One region of the Microbaculum marinum genome, then DNA from elsewhere that is predicted to be linked to it. Evidence: predicted binding sites of a transcription regulator. Region 1 holds the regulator's gene; each other region holds the start of a gene.
What was found. Region 1 encodes LexA, which represses DNA repair genes until DNA is damaged. Its sites were predicted from a motif close to TGTTCNNNNTGTGTTCNG; they were not measured.
Positions count from the first base shown of each region.

Region 2: the regulator LexA is predicted to act here: its motif matches at 2,022-2,039, upstream of V3328_RS25765 (ImuA family protein).
Region 3: the regulator LexA is predicted to act here: its motif matches at 2,488-2,505, upstream of V3328_RS05395 (DNA recombination protein RmuC).

Region 1 is NZ_JAZHOF010000013.1:13,688-18,187, reverse strand. Features, by position in the region: gene gltX (glutamate--tRNA ligase) at 1-123, opposite strand, end outside; gene V3328_RS24285 (ComEC/Rec2 family competence protein) at 280-2,457, shown strand; gene lexA (transcriptional repressor LexA) at 2,478-3,197, opposite strand; gene V3328_RS24275 (endonuclease/exonuclease/phosphatase family protein) at 3,442-4,500, opposite strand, start outside.
Region 2 is NZ_JAZHOF010000015.1:16,549-21,048, forward strand. Features, by position in the region: gene V3328_RS25760 (adenosylcobalamin-dependent ribonucleoside-diphosphate reductase) at 1-1,839, shown strand, start outside; gene V3328_RS25765 (ImuA family protein) at 2,092-3,108, shown strand; gene V3328_RS25770 (Y-family DNA polymerase) at 3,161-4,500, shown strand, end outside.
Region 3 is NZ_JAZHOF010000002.1:385,096-389,595, reverse strand. Features, by position in the region: gene dapD (2,3,4,5-tetrahydropyridine-2,6-dicarboxylate N-succinyltransferase) at 1-279, shown strand, start outside; gene V3328_RS05405 (DUF805 domain-containing protein) at 346-696, shown strand; gene V3328_RS05400 (DUF805 domain-containing protein) at 838-1,227, shown strand; gene V3328_RS05395 (DNA recombination protein RmuC) at 1,254-2,429, opposite strand; gene V3328_RS05390 (glycine zipper domain-containing protein) at 2,550-2,750, shown strand; gene V3328_RS05385 (peptide deformylase) at 2,803-3,372, shown strand; gene fmt (methionyl-tRNA formyltransferase) at 3,434-4,360, shown strand; gene V3328_RS05375 (GNAT family N-acetyltransferase) at 4,383-4,500, shown strand, end outside.

The DNA of each region.
Region 1 (4,500 bases):
CATGCGGCCGCCGCGGCCGCGCGCATACAGCCAGTTGAACAGTGCTGTCCGTGCCCCGCCGATATGCAGGAATCCGGTCGGCGAGGGGGCGAAGCGGGTGACGATCTCGGTGGGGTTCGACATGACGACTGGCGGCGGCTTTCCTGTGAGAGCTAGACTGTTGGTCGGGTGGCGCTGTGTAGCATGGGCGCCGGCCGTTGTTGAAGCGGGGCTTGGGAGGCCGGATCCACCGGCGCTGGGAGGGCTGCGGGGCGTCGGCGCGACGCGGCCCTGGGGCGAATGAGCGACGAGACGTCCACGGGCAGGAGGCTGTTGCCGGTGATCGCCGCGCGAAGCGGCAATCTTCCGGTGCAGGTCGGCATGCGCCCGGTCGGCTTCGTCCGCCCGCTGTCGGCCGCCGAGCGGATGGACGGGGAACGCGACCGCCTGTTCCTGTGGACGCCGGTCGCATTCGGCTCCGGAATCGCCGTCTACTTCGCTCTGCCGCGCGAACCCTCGCTGGTCGCGGTCATCTTGCTGTGCGTCGTCGCGGGCCTTGCCGTCCGGCACACGGGGTTTGCCCGACCAACCGGCGCAATCGTCCTTGGCGCATTGCTGGCTGCGCTTGGGCTGGCCGACGGCACCGTGAGGGCACGTCTCGTGGCAGGCCCTGTCATCATGGAAAGGATCGGTCCGGTGGCAGTGACCGGCCGGATCGTCAGCGTCGACAGCCGCGAAGGCGGAGCGGCACGGCTGCTGGTGGCGCCGGCCGAGTTGGGCGCGAACCTGCCGCCGCCGCGGTTGCTGTCGCTCTGGTCGCGCGGCAACTGGGCGATTCCGCAGCCGGGCACCGTGGTTTCCTTCGACGCGGTGATCATGCCGCCCCCGGACGCCGCCGCGCCGGGGGCCTTCGACTATGCGCGTCAGGCGTACTTCGACGGGATCGGCGGCGTGGGCTTCATCGTCAGCGCCCCCGTTCCGCGTCCTTCCGATCCGCCGGGATTGATCGAAAACTTTCTTGATCGGGTCGAACGGTTGCGGCTCGGCATTGCCGTGCGGATCGTCGGAACCTTGCCGGGCTCGCCGGGCGCGGTCGCGGCTGCGCTCGTGACCGGCCAGCGCGGCGCCATACCCGAAGCAGACCAGGAGGCGCTCAGGATGTCCGGCCTCGCCCATATCCTGGCGATCTCCGGCCTGCACATGATGCTCGTCGTCGGCACGCTGTTCTGGACGGTGCGTGCAGCGCTCGCACTTTCGCCGGCCCTGGCCCTTACCCGGCCGATCAAGAAGTGGGCGGCAATCGTCGCGCTCGCCGGAGGTGCCGGATATCTCCTCCTGTCGGGCGGCTCGATAGCAACCCAGCGCGCCTTCGTGATGGCCGCGATCATGCTGGTCGCGATCCTGTTCGATCGTCCGGCGATCACGCTCAGGAACGTCGCTGTCGCTGCCTGGATGGTACTCGCGCTGACGCCGGAGGCGCTTGTTTCCGCGAGCTTCCAGATGTCGTTTGCGGCCACGATCGCCCTGGTCGCGGCCTACGAGGCGGTCCAGATGGCCGCGGCACGCGCGCCGGACAGGGCGGCAAAGCCGCTCCTGTTGTTTCTCCGGCGCGCGCTGATCGGCCTTGTCTTCACGTCGCTGATTGCGGGCCTCGCGACCGGACCGTTCGCCGCGTTCCACTTCAACCGGGTGGCGGTATACGGGCTCATCGCCAACGTCGTCGCCATGCCGCTTGTCAGTCTCGTGGTAATGCCAGCCGGTCTGCTGGCGGTGGTGCTGATGCCGTTCGGCCTCGAGGCGCCTGCTCTGGGGGCGATGGGACTTGGCATAGAGGGGGTACTCGCGGTCGCCCATCACGTTTCGGGCTGGGACGGTGCCATACGGATGGTGCCGGCGATGCCGGTGCTGGGACTGGCCGCAGTCGCCGCCGGCGGGCTGTGGCTCAGCCTGTGGCGCACCAGCTGGCGCTATCTGGGTGTGCCCCTGATCATCGTCGGCATGGCCACACCGTGGCTGATGCCGATCCCGGACCTTTTCGTTTCGCGCGATGCCGGCATGGCGGCGGTAAGGATGGACGACGGGGGACTGGTATTCGTGCCGCGGGCCCGGTCCCAGTACGTGGCCGAAACCTGGCTGCGGCGGGTCGGCCAGCCCGAGACCGCGCAAGCGGCCGCAACCGCCTCCTGCGATGAGGCGGGTTGTATCGCCGCCTCGCCGCGACTGCGCGTGGCCGTCGTCGAGGAACCGATGGCATTTGCAGAAGACTGCGCCTGGGCCGACGTCGTCGTCAGCGAACTGGTGCCGCCCGAGTGGTGCCGGAGCGACGCGCTGGTCTTCGGCCCGTTGGATGTGGCACGGCTCGGTGCGGTGTCTGTGCGCGCAACGCCACACGGACTTAAACTCACCTCGGCAACCGAACTGGCCGGCGACCGCCCGTGGACCCGACGGAGTGTGTCCCCGGACGAGCCGTCGGACTGACGGTCAACCGCGGTGGCGGCTCAATACCGCCGTATCAAACCCACGAGCCGGCCTTGGATATCGACCCGGTCGGGGCCGAAAATGCGGGTCTCGTAGGCCGGGTTCGCCGCTTCGAGCGCGATCGAATCGCCCTTGCGGCGGAGCCGCTTCAGGGTCGCTTCTTCGTCGTCGACCAGGGCTACGACGATATCGCCGGTGTCTGCCGTGTCGGTCTTGCGGATCAGCACGGTATCGCCGTCGAGAATGCCCGCCTCGACCATCGAATCGCCCCTGACTTCCAGCGCGAAGTGCTCGCCGCGCGACAGCATGTCCACCGGGATCGGAATCGAGTGCGTGTGGTTCTGGATGGCCGAAATGGGCGTGCCGGCCGCAATCCTGCCCATCACCGGCACGGATACGGATTCGCCGTGATCCGCGACCGGCTCAGGCTCGGAGCGAGATTCGGGCGGGGGCGACTTCCCGAGACTGCCCTCGATGACGCTGGGCGCGAAGCCACGGCTGCGCACCGCCAGGCCGGGCGCGACCGAATCGGGCAGGCGGACGATTTCCATGGCGCGCGCACGGTGCGGCAGGCGCCGGATGAAGCCTCGTTCTTCTAGGGCGGTGATCAGCCGGTGGATTCCCGACTTGGAGCGCAGGTCCAGGGCCTCCTTCATTTCGTCGAACGAAGGAGGAACGCCGGATTCCTTGAGGCGTTCGTGGATAAACATAAGCAGTTCGTACTGCTTGCGTGTCAGCATTGCGCGCTCCCGTCGCCGATCCCGCTGCCGCCGAAGACCTCAGCGCCGAATCCAGATCGTGTACAAATCAAGAACATAGATACATGTTCTTGTTGTGTTCGACAATGGTTAATTCCGGATTAACGCAATGCCGCCGCCGGTTGTTTTGCGACTGAGCGACTTTTCGCTGCGCCGGGGAATGGAAAGCACATCGGCATCGCCGCGCACTGAAGGAGGCGTCTGATCCGTAGCGGGATCCGGTGGCCTATTTTTCCCAATCCGATCCGATTGGTTCACGGTCCAGATTGTCCGCGGCCTGGGTAACCTCTCGTGCTTCCTCCAGATCCTCCGAATCCGCGGCCTGCGGAGTTTCATCGGCGCCGTTGCGACTTGTCAGCGCGAGTTCGAACAGCATCGGGAAATGGTCGGACCCGATGTTGGGGAGCCGCTCCAGCCGCACAAGGCGAAATCGCGGATCGTGAAAAAGGTGGTCGAGCGGCCATCTCAGCAGGGGGTATCGGGCGTCGAAGCTGTTGTAGAAGCCGCGGCCGACCCGTGGGTCGAGCAGTCCGCTCAGGCGCTGGAATCGACGCGTGGTCGGCGACCAGGCCACGTCGTTCATGTCGCCGGTTACGATGGTCGGTAGCGACTCGGCCTTGGCATCCCGGGCGAGGAGGATCAGTTCGCCATCGCGTCCGATCGTGTCGGCATAGGGAACCGGCGGTTCGGGATGCACCACGTAGAGCGCAAACGGATCTCCGGCCCCGGTTTCGGCGACAATCCTTGCCGACGGAACCTCGTCGGAAAAGACGAACCGGAACTCGGCTGAGCGAAAAGGAATGCGCGACAGGATGATCATGCCGTAGGAGTTGTCGAGCGGATGTTCGAGCGCGTGTGGCAGGATGTCCTTCAGTTCGGACAGCGCCGTCTGCCATGGCCCGTCGCACTCTAGGAAAGCCGCGAAATCGGGAGCCTCGCGCCGCACCACCTCGATCAGCCGGCCATGGTCCCGGTTCGACATCTTCACGTTCGAGACCAGGATGCGGACGACCGCCGGGTTGTCGGCGGTGCCGTCGAAACGGAGCGACTGAACCCGCCACAGGGGCGTGAACCGCACGCAGGCAACGGATTGGACCAGTATGATCAGGACCTGGACCGCGACCAGCACGATGACGGTGGTGCCCCACGGCAGGAACACCAGGGTGGCGACCGCCGCAGCAATCGTGAGTGCGATGATCTGCAGCTTGGGAAAGTCGCAAACTCGCACGAAACCATGCGGGATCCGGGATACCGGCGCCAGAGTCGCCGCCGCGAGCAGTGCGGT
Region 2 (4,500 bases), on a different contig from region 1:
ATCGAATTGTTCATCGACGCCAAGGCGGACTCGGCGAAGCTGAGGATGTTCAACCTGTCGGTCCTCGTGACCGACGCCTTCATGCAGGCGGTTGCGGACGACGCCGACTGGGATCTCGTCTTCGACGGCAAGGTCTACCGGACGGTGCGGGCGCGCGATCTGTGGGACCGCATCATGCGCTCCACCTACGACTACGCGGAACCGGGGGTCATCTTCATCGACCGGGTGAATGCGGAGAACAACCTCGCCTATTGCGAGACGATCCAGGCGACCAATCCGTGCGGCGAGCAGCCGCTGCCGCCATACGGCGCCTGCCTGCTCGGCTCCGTCAACCTCGCCAGACTGGTTCATGATCCCTTCGAGCCGACGGCGCGCCTGGACGCCGACGAACTTGAGGAGACGGTGGCGACCGCGATCCGTTTCCTCGACAACGTCGTCGGCGTCTCGAATTTCCCGCTTCCCGCCCAGCGCGAGGAGGCCGAGGCCAAGCGCCGGCTGGGCCTCGGCGTCACCGGTCTTGCGGATGCTCTTGCCATGCTCGGGCTGGTCTACGGTTCCGACGAGGGCGCCGAGGCGGCCGGCGCCTGGATGCGGACGATCCAGAATGCCGCCTATCGCGCGAGCGCGCGGCTCGCCGCCGAGAAGGGCGCCTTCCCGCTGTTCGACAGGGACCGGTTCCTGGAAAGCCCGACGGTCGCCCGGCTCGACGAGGACGTTCGGGCGCTGATCGCGACGCACGGCCTGCGCAACTCGCACGTCACCTCGATCGCCCCGACCGGCACCATCTCGCTGTTCGCCGACAACGTCTCGTCGGGCATCGAGCCGATCTTCTCGCTGGCCTACCGGCGCGCCGTGCTGATGCCCGACGGCACGCGCCGCGAGGAAGAGGTCAGCGATCACGCCTACAGGCTCTACCGCGCCCGGTTCGGCGAGGAGGCCGGTGTCGCGGACGCCTTCGTCACGGCGCAGACGCTGACCCCGGCCGCGCACCTGAAGATGCAGGCGGCGCTGCAGCCGTGGGTCGATTCCTCGATCTCCAAGACCATCAACGTGCCGCGCGACACCACGTTCGAGGCCTTCAAGGACCTCTATGCGCAGGCCTATGCGATGGGCCTGAAGGGCTGCACCACCTACCGGCCGAACCCGGTGACCGGGTCGGTCCTCAGCGTGGTGGAAACGGCCGGCGGCCAGGCAAGCGCCGGTCAGGAGGCCGCCGGCGATTCGCAGACAAGCCTGCCGCTGCCGGCGCCGGAGATACCCGCCGAGGCCCGGACCGTTCCCCCCGACGGCGCCGCGGTCGTGCGGCTGACGGAGCCGCTGAAGCGGGACGCGATCCTGCCCGGCTTCACCTACAAGCTGCGCTGGCCGGACATGGAGCATTCCTTCTACATCACCATCAACGACATCCTCCGCGACGGGCGGCGCCGGCCGTTCGAGATCTTCATCAACTCGCGCAATGTCGAGCACTATGCCTGGACCGCGGCCCTGACGCTCTTGATCTCCGCCGTGTTTCGCCGCGGCGGCGACGTGTCCTTCGTGGTCGACGAACTGAAGGCGGTGTTCGATCCGCGCGGCGGCCAGTGGATGAACGGCCGCTACGTGCCGAGCCTTCTGGCCGCGATCGCCGACGTCATCGAGAAGCACATGGTCGATATCGGCTTTCTCGCCTCGAGCGGCGACAGCCGGCGCGACGTGCGGGAAGAGCCAAAGGCGAAGGCGATGATCGCCGGCATGCCGGAAGGGTCGGGGGCGACCTGCCCCCGCTGCGGCCATCCCAGCCTGCATCACCGCGAGGGCTGCCTCGCCTGCCTCGACTGCGGCTATTCCAAATGCGGGTGAGGCACCCGCGGCTCGTACAGGGGCGCGGGCAGGGCTGACCGACGAGGTGCCTGGGCCGTGCCGGAGCTTTTCAGATTCGCCTTTGGCCCGGGTCCGTTATCTCTCGGGGAATCTACCCGATGCCGGGCCTTCGGGTGATCAGCCCGCCGATTGACTCTCACGCTGAACAATGGAATCCATATTGGAACAAAACAGGAACAAAAGCTGTTGTCACCGGGCGGCGGAAGCATTTGCCCGGAACGGAGAGCCATTGTGCCCGACGCACCTGACACCCTGCCCGATCTCGACAGCCTGCGGCGGCGCATCGCGCGGCTGGAGGGTGACGGGGGTGGGTCGGCGGAGCCGGATCAAAGCCGGGTCGCGTCGCCTGTCCCGCTCGGCCATCCCGCGCTCGACGACACGCTCGGCGGCGGCCTGAGGCGGGGGGACCTGCACGAAATCCGCGCCAGCGAGGCGAACGGGGCGCTCGCCTTCGGCTTCGCCGCAGCGCTTGCCGCCCGTCTTTGCGCCTGGCCCGGCGGCGATCGGGTCGACGTTGACCGGCCACCTCTGGAGCGGACAGCGCAGGGCCCCACTGGCCGCCACCGGCCGGGTGGCCGCTGGACGCTGATCGTGACCACCTTCGACGGCGCCGGCGAATGGGGCCGGCCCTACGGTCCGGGCCTTGCCGCCTTCGGCCTCGACCCCGGCCGGCTGCTGATCGTGGAGACGCGGCGCCCCCGCGAGGCGCTGTGGGCGGCCGAGGAGGGCCTGTCGAGCCGGGCCCTCGCCGCCGTGCTGGCCGAGATCCGGGGCGACCCGGCAGTGGTCGACATGACCGCGACCCGGCGACTGACCCTACGCGCCGCCCGCAGCGGCGTGACCGCGATGCTGGTTCGGCCGGGCGCCGGCGCCGGCCTCAGCGCAGCCCGCACCCGCTGGCGCATCAGCCCGCCCGCGGACCTGGGCGTTTCCGAGTCCCTGGCCCTGCCGCAGCCGGCCTGGCAGGCCGATCTGGAACGCAACGCCGCCCGCCCCGGCGGCTGTTTCACCCTGATGTGGAAGCCCGATGAGCACGTCTTCACCCCCGCCCCTCCCCTCCTCACGTCCGGCATCGCGGACCCCGGCACCGGTCAGCCCGGATCGGCCTGGTCCGGATCCGATTGGCCTGGATCCGATCGGTCCGGCACGGCGGTTCCTCGCCGTCAGGCTGCCGCACCTGCCGGTCGAACGGCTGAGGGGGGCTCCGCCGACCGGCCGGCCGTCCTGCCGCTCCGGCGCGCCGGATGAGACGGGCGCTCCCGCGGTCCCGCACGCCACGGTCGAGACTGCGGGCAACGCCATGCGGCTCGCCGCCGTCGACCGGGTCGCCGCCGCGGCCGGGCTCGATCCGGGCCTGACGCTGGCCGACGCCCGCGCCCGCCGACCCGACCTCGAGACCTTTCCCGCCGATCCGGAGGCGGACCGCCGAACGCTGCTGGCGCTTGCCGAGTGGGCGGGGCGCTACACGCCGCTGGTGTCGCTCGACGGGCCGTGCGGCCTGGTCCTGGACATCGCCGGTTGCACCCACCTGTTCGGCGGCGAGACCGCGCTTCTCGCCGACCTCACCGGCCGGTTGCGGCGCCGAGGCCTGACCGGCGCCGCCGCGATCGCCGACACGGCAACCGCGGCCCGTGCGCTTGCCCGCACGACGCCGGGAACCGTCGTACCGCCCGGTGGCAACGCCGAGGCCGTCGCGGCCCTGCCCGTCGGGGCGCTCGAGGCGGACCCATCCACCGTCGCCACGCTCGACCGGCTCGGCCTGAAGCGCATCGGCCAGCTCGTCGGCCTGCCGCGCCAGACGCTGGCCGCCCGGTTCGGCCCCGACCTGTTGACCCGTCTCGACCGGGCCCTCGCCAGGGCCGACGAGCCGCTGTCGCCGCTGCGCGCGCCGCCGGCGTTTCTCGTGGAGCGGACCTTCGCCGAGCCGATCCGCCTGGTCGAGGACATCGAGCGGACGATCCGGACGCTGGCCGGACATCTCGCCGAACCGCTGACGCGCCACGGCCAGGGCGCGCGGCGACTGGCGCTGACCCTGTTCCGCCTCGACGGCAGGGCCTTGCGGATAGAGGCGGGGCTCAGCCGGCCGGCACGCGCGCCCGACGTGATGGCCTCGCTGCTGCGGGAGCGGCTGGTCACCTTCGACAGCGGCCTCGATACCGGCGAGGGGATCGAACTGGTACGGCTCGCCGCAGAGGTGGTCGAGGCCTTCGATGCCGAGCAGGTGGCCGCCGCCCGGATTGCGCCGGACCGGACGGAGGACGAGGAGGCGCTCGCCCGCCTCGCCGACCGGCTGGCCGCGCGCCTGGGACGCGACCACGTCGTCCGGCTGGTCAGTCGCGACAGTCACATTCCGGAGCGGGCCGCTGCCGCGGTGCCCGCCGTCGACGGCCTGTCGGGAACGCACTGGCCGCAGCCCCTGCCGCGCCCCGGCCGGGCACCCGAACGGCCGCTTCGGCTGCTGGCGGTGCCCGAGCCGATCGAGGCGATCGCCGAGGTGCCGGACGGGCCGCCGATCCGCTTTCGCTGGCGCCGGGTCCTGCGCCGCATCGCGCGCATGGAGGGCCCGGAGCGCATCGCGCCGGAATGGTGGGCGCAGGCTGGCGGCGGCCTGCAGGAGGCAAGCGAGGATGCGGCGACGCT
Region 3 (4,500 bases), on a different contig from region 1:
CGGGCCGAAGTGGCGGAAGGAGTCGTGGTCCGCGAGGGATCGGTGCTGTCGATGGGTGTCTATCTCGGCGCCTCGACCAAGATCGTCGACCGGGCGAGCGGCGAGATCATGTACGGCGAGGTGCCGCCCTATTCCGTCGTCGTGTCAGGCACCCTTCCCCCCGCAAAGCCGGCCGCCGCCAACGCGCCTAACCCAAGCCTCTACTGTGCGGTCATCGTGAAACGGGTGGACGAGCGGACGCGCTCGAAGACGTCGATCAACGAGTTGCTGCGCGACTGACAACGGAAACTTAAGGCACGTCCCGTAGCGTCATCCTTCCGCAAAACGCAGCATTGGGGGGGTGACATGGACTGGCACAATCTTTTCTGGAGTTTCGAGGGCCGCATCAGCCGGATGCCGTTCTGGATCGGCGGCCTGATCCTGGGCGTCATACACTGGGTGATTTCCGGCATTGCCTACGGGATCGGCGGGCAGACGACGATGAGCGTGGTCGGCGGCATCGTTTCCCTGATCCTGATCTATCCCTCTCTCGCCGTCGCCACCAAGCGCTGGCACGATCGTGACAAGTCGGGGTGGTGGACTCTGATCATCCTGATCCCGGTCGTCGGCATCATCTGGTACATCGTCGTTCTCGGCTTCCTGCGGGGAACCGACGGGCCGAACCGTTACGGCCCCGATCCGCTGACCGGGCAGTAGCAGGAACCGGCCGCCGAGGTAACCGGCTTCCAGGAGGCCGCGGCCGGCTGCGCCGGACGCCGCCATTGCCCATCCGCACCGGGATAATATATGCCGGGGGTCCCCAACCCCCGGTACACTGTCCCAGCGGCCGCCCGATTCATGTCCACTCCCCAGCTTCCGCCGCCGAAGGGTTCGAGCGCGTCGTTCCTCTGGCTCTATTTCGGCTTCGCAGGTCGGATCAACAGAGAGGTCTACTGGCTGGGCATCGGGCTGCTGTGGAGCGTGCTTTTCGTCCTCGTCGGCATGATGATCGACCCCTATAGCGACGAGGGGATGCCCGGCGGGGTGATCCTGCTGGCGATCCCCTCGCTTTGGTGCGAGATGGCATTGCTGGTCAAGCGGCAGCACGACCGGGGGCTGCCCTGGTACTGGTGCCTGCTTGCCTTCATCCCCCTTGCCGGAGCGGTCTGGATGGTGTTGGCGGGACTGGTCGCCGGCAATCCGGGACCGAACGCCTATGGCGAACGCGCCAACGAGATACCGGAATAAGGCCGACAGTCCCGGCGGGCGACCGGCTATTCTCCGGCCAGCAGCCGCGGCTGCGCGGGCGGGCTTCCGGCCTTCTCTCCGGATCCCGTCTCGTCCACCAGGTCGAGCTGCTCGATCTTGTCGCCGCGCTTGAGGATCTTCTCCGAGGACGTCAGGATCTGCTCGATGTCCTTGTTCGCCTGGCCGAAATGGCCTTGCAGCTTGAGCACGCGTTCCTGCAGACGTCGCACGTCGTCCGACAGGTAGGTGACCTCCTTGTGGATCAGATGCGCCTGCTCGCGCATCCGCGCGTCGCGCAGGATCGACTGCATCACCTGGATCGACAGCATCAGCATGGACGGCCCGACGACGATGATGCGGGCCCGGTGCGCCTTCTGGACGGCGTCCTCGAAATGCTCGTGAAGATCGGCGTAGATCGATTCGGACGGGACGAACATGATGGCGAGATCCTGCGTCTCGCCCGGGATGAAGTAGCGTTCGCCAATATCGGTGACGTGCTTCTGGACGTCGGTTCTCAGCCGCTGCGCCGCCTGCTTGCGGGCCTCTTCGTCGGCGGCATCGCGGAACGCCCCAAAGGCCTCCAGCGGGAACTTCGCGTCGATGACGAGCACGGCATCGGTGTTTGGAAAGCGCACCACGCAGTCCGGCCGCCGGCCGTTCGACAGCGTCGCCTGGAACTCGTAGGCGCCGGTCGGCAGGCCGTCCTGCACGATCGCCTCCATGCGTCCCTGACCAAAGGCGCCGCGGGACTGCTTGTTGGCGAGGATGTGATGCAAACCCACAACCTCCCGGGACAGATCGGTAATGTTCTTCTGAGCCGTGTCGATCACCGCAAGCCGCTCGTTCAGCTTCGACAGGCTGTCATGGGTCGCCCGCGTCTGCGTTTCCATCGACTGGCCGACCCGGTGACCGAGGTTGTCGAGGCGCTCGCCCAGCGCGCGGGCGAGATCGGCGTGGCGGGTACTGAATACCTCGGCCATGGTCTGCATGCGCCCGGTCATTTCCGCTTGCGCACGGCTCATCTCGGCCAGCCGCAACTCGGCTTCGTGACGGCGTGCCTCGTCGGCGGCATTCGGCCGTCCGGACCGCAGGACGGCGAACAGGATCGCTATCAGGATAGCGAAGCCGAGCACCGCCGCGGCGAATGCGCCTTCGCCGACGGTGACCCCCCGTCCCCCGATCTCGATGAGTATTTGGTTCATATGTCGATCCGCGGCCTGGAATTCCGAGGATCAATCTAGTCGATTCGGCTCCCAATGCGAGACCAAAGCGCGAACATCGCCCCTGAGAACCTTGTAAACCCAAAGCGGGCGACCAATCCTATGATGATGAATACAGGACTCTGGATCGCCATGGGCATCGCACTCGGGGCGGGACTGGGTACCGCACTGGACAATCTCGCAATCGGGATTGCCATCGGTGCCGGCATCGGCGTGGCGATTGGCGCTGCCTCGAACCACAAGCAGTCGGGCACCGGTGACGACGACAGCGATGCCAACGATACGCACTCCGACCACGGCTGACGCATGCCGCAGATGAGTTGACCGCAATCGGCCGATCTCCTATCTGGTCGCCATGACAATCCGAGACATCGTGCTATTGCCCGATCCCGTCCTGCGCACCCAGTGCGAGCCCGTCGAGGCGGTCGACGACGCTGTGCGGGCGCTGATGGACGACATGCTGGAGACGATGTACGACGCGCCGGGCATAGGTCTGGCGGCGATCCAGATCGGCGTCCCCAAGCGCCTCGTCGTGATAGACGTTTCCAGGGACGAGGACGCCAAGAAGCCCCTCTTCCTGGTCAACCCCGAAATCGTCTGGCAGTCCCCGGAAACCTCGATCTACGAGGAGGGTTGCCTGTCGATCCCCGACTACTACGAGGAAGTCGAACGGCCGGCTGCGTGCAAGGTGCGCTTTCTCGACCGGGACGGCAAGGAACAGGAACTCGCGTGCGAGGGCCTGCTTGCGGTCTGCGTGCAGCACGAGATCGACCACCTGAACGGCGTCCTGTTCATCGACCACATCTCGAGACTTCGGCGCGACCGCGTGGTCAAGAAGTTCGCCAAGGCGGCCAAGCGCGGCGAACTGCCCGAGTTCAAGCGTCGCCGGTCGGAGGGTGCCGAGGAAGCCGACGCAGCCGAATGACTGCGGGTGTGACAGGCATCCTCACCGACCGTTGCACCTCCCCGGTCCCCCGGAGACGCCGATGAGCCTGCGCGTCGTCTTCATGGGCACGCCCGACTTTTCGGTGCCGACGCTCACCGAGATCGTCGGAGCCGGCCATGAGGTCGCCGCAGTGTATTCGCAGCCGCCGCGCCCGGCCGGTCGCGGCATGTCGGAGCGAAAAAGCCCGGTTCAGGTCGCAGCAGAGCAGTTCGGCCTGCCTGTCCTGACGCCGAAATCCCTGAAGGTCGAAGGCGAGCAGGCCCTGTTTGCCGGCCACGGCGCGGATGTCGCGGTGGTGGTCGCCTACGGACTGATCCTGCCGAAGCCTGTGCTCGACGCCCCGAGGGATGGCTGCCTGAACCTGCATGCCTCGCTGCTGCCGCGCTGGCGCGGCGCAGCCCCGATCCAGCGCGCCATCATGGAAGGCGACGCCGAGACGGGGGTCGCCGTCATGCGCATGGAGGAAGGGCTCGATACGGGCCCCGTCTGCATGGAGGAGCGGGTCGCGATCGGGCCGGAAACGACCGCAGGCGAATTGCACGACCGGCTGGCGGTGCTCGGCGGCGGCCTGATGATCCGCGCGCTGGCCGCGCTGTCGCGCGGCAGCCTGGACTGCCGGCCCCAGCCCGATGCGGGCATGACCTACGCCCGCAAGATCGAGAAGGCGGAAACCCGGATAGACTGGTCGCAGCCGGCCAGCCGGGTGCACGATCACATCCGCGGCCTCTCGCCCTTCCCCGGCGCCTGGTTCGAGATGGGCGGCGAGCGCATCAAGGTGCTGCGCGCGCAGCGAATGGCGGGGGAGACCGGCGCTGCGCCCGGAACCCTCCTGGATTCCGAAGGAAACGTTGCCTGTGGTGCCGGCGTAGTCCGCCTGGTCGACGTCCAACGGACCGGGCGCCAGCAGATGAGCTATGCGCAATTCGCACGCGGGGCGCGCCTGGAAGCTGGTATAGTGCTCCGATAACAGGAGCTTGCCGACTACAAATATGCGCGTTGCACCCGAACTGGATGGCCTCGAGGTTCGTGAAGAAACCGGCGCCGATACTGCCACCATCCACAATCTCGTTACCTGCGCCTTCGATAGCGGCCTCGAGGCCCGGCTGG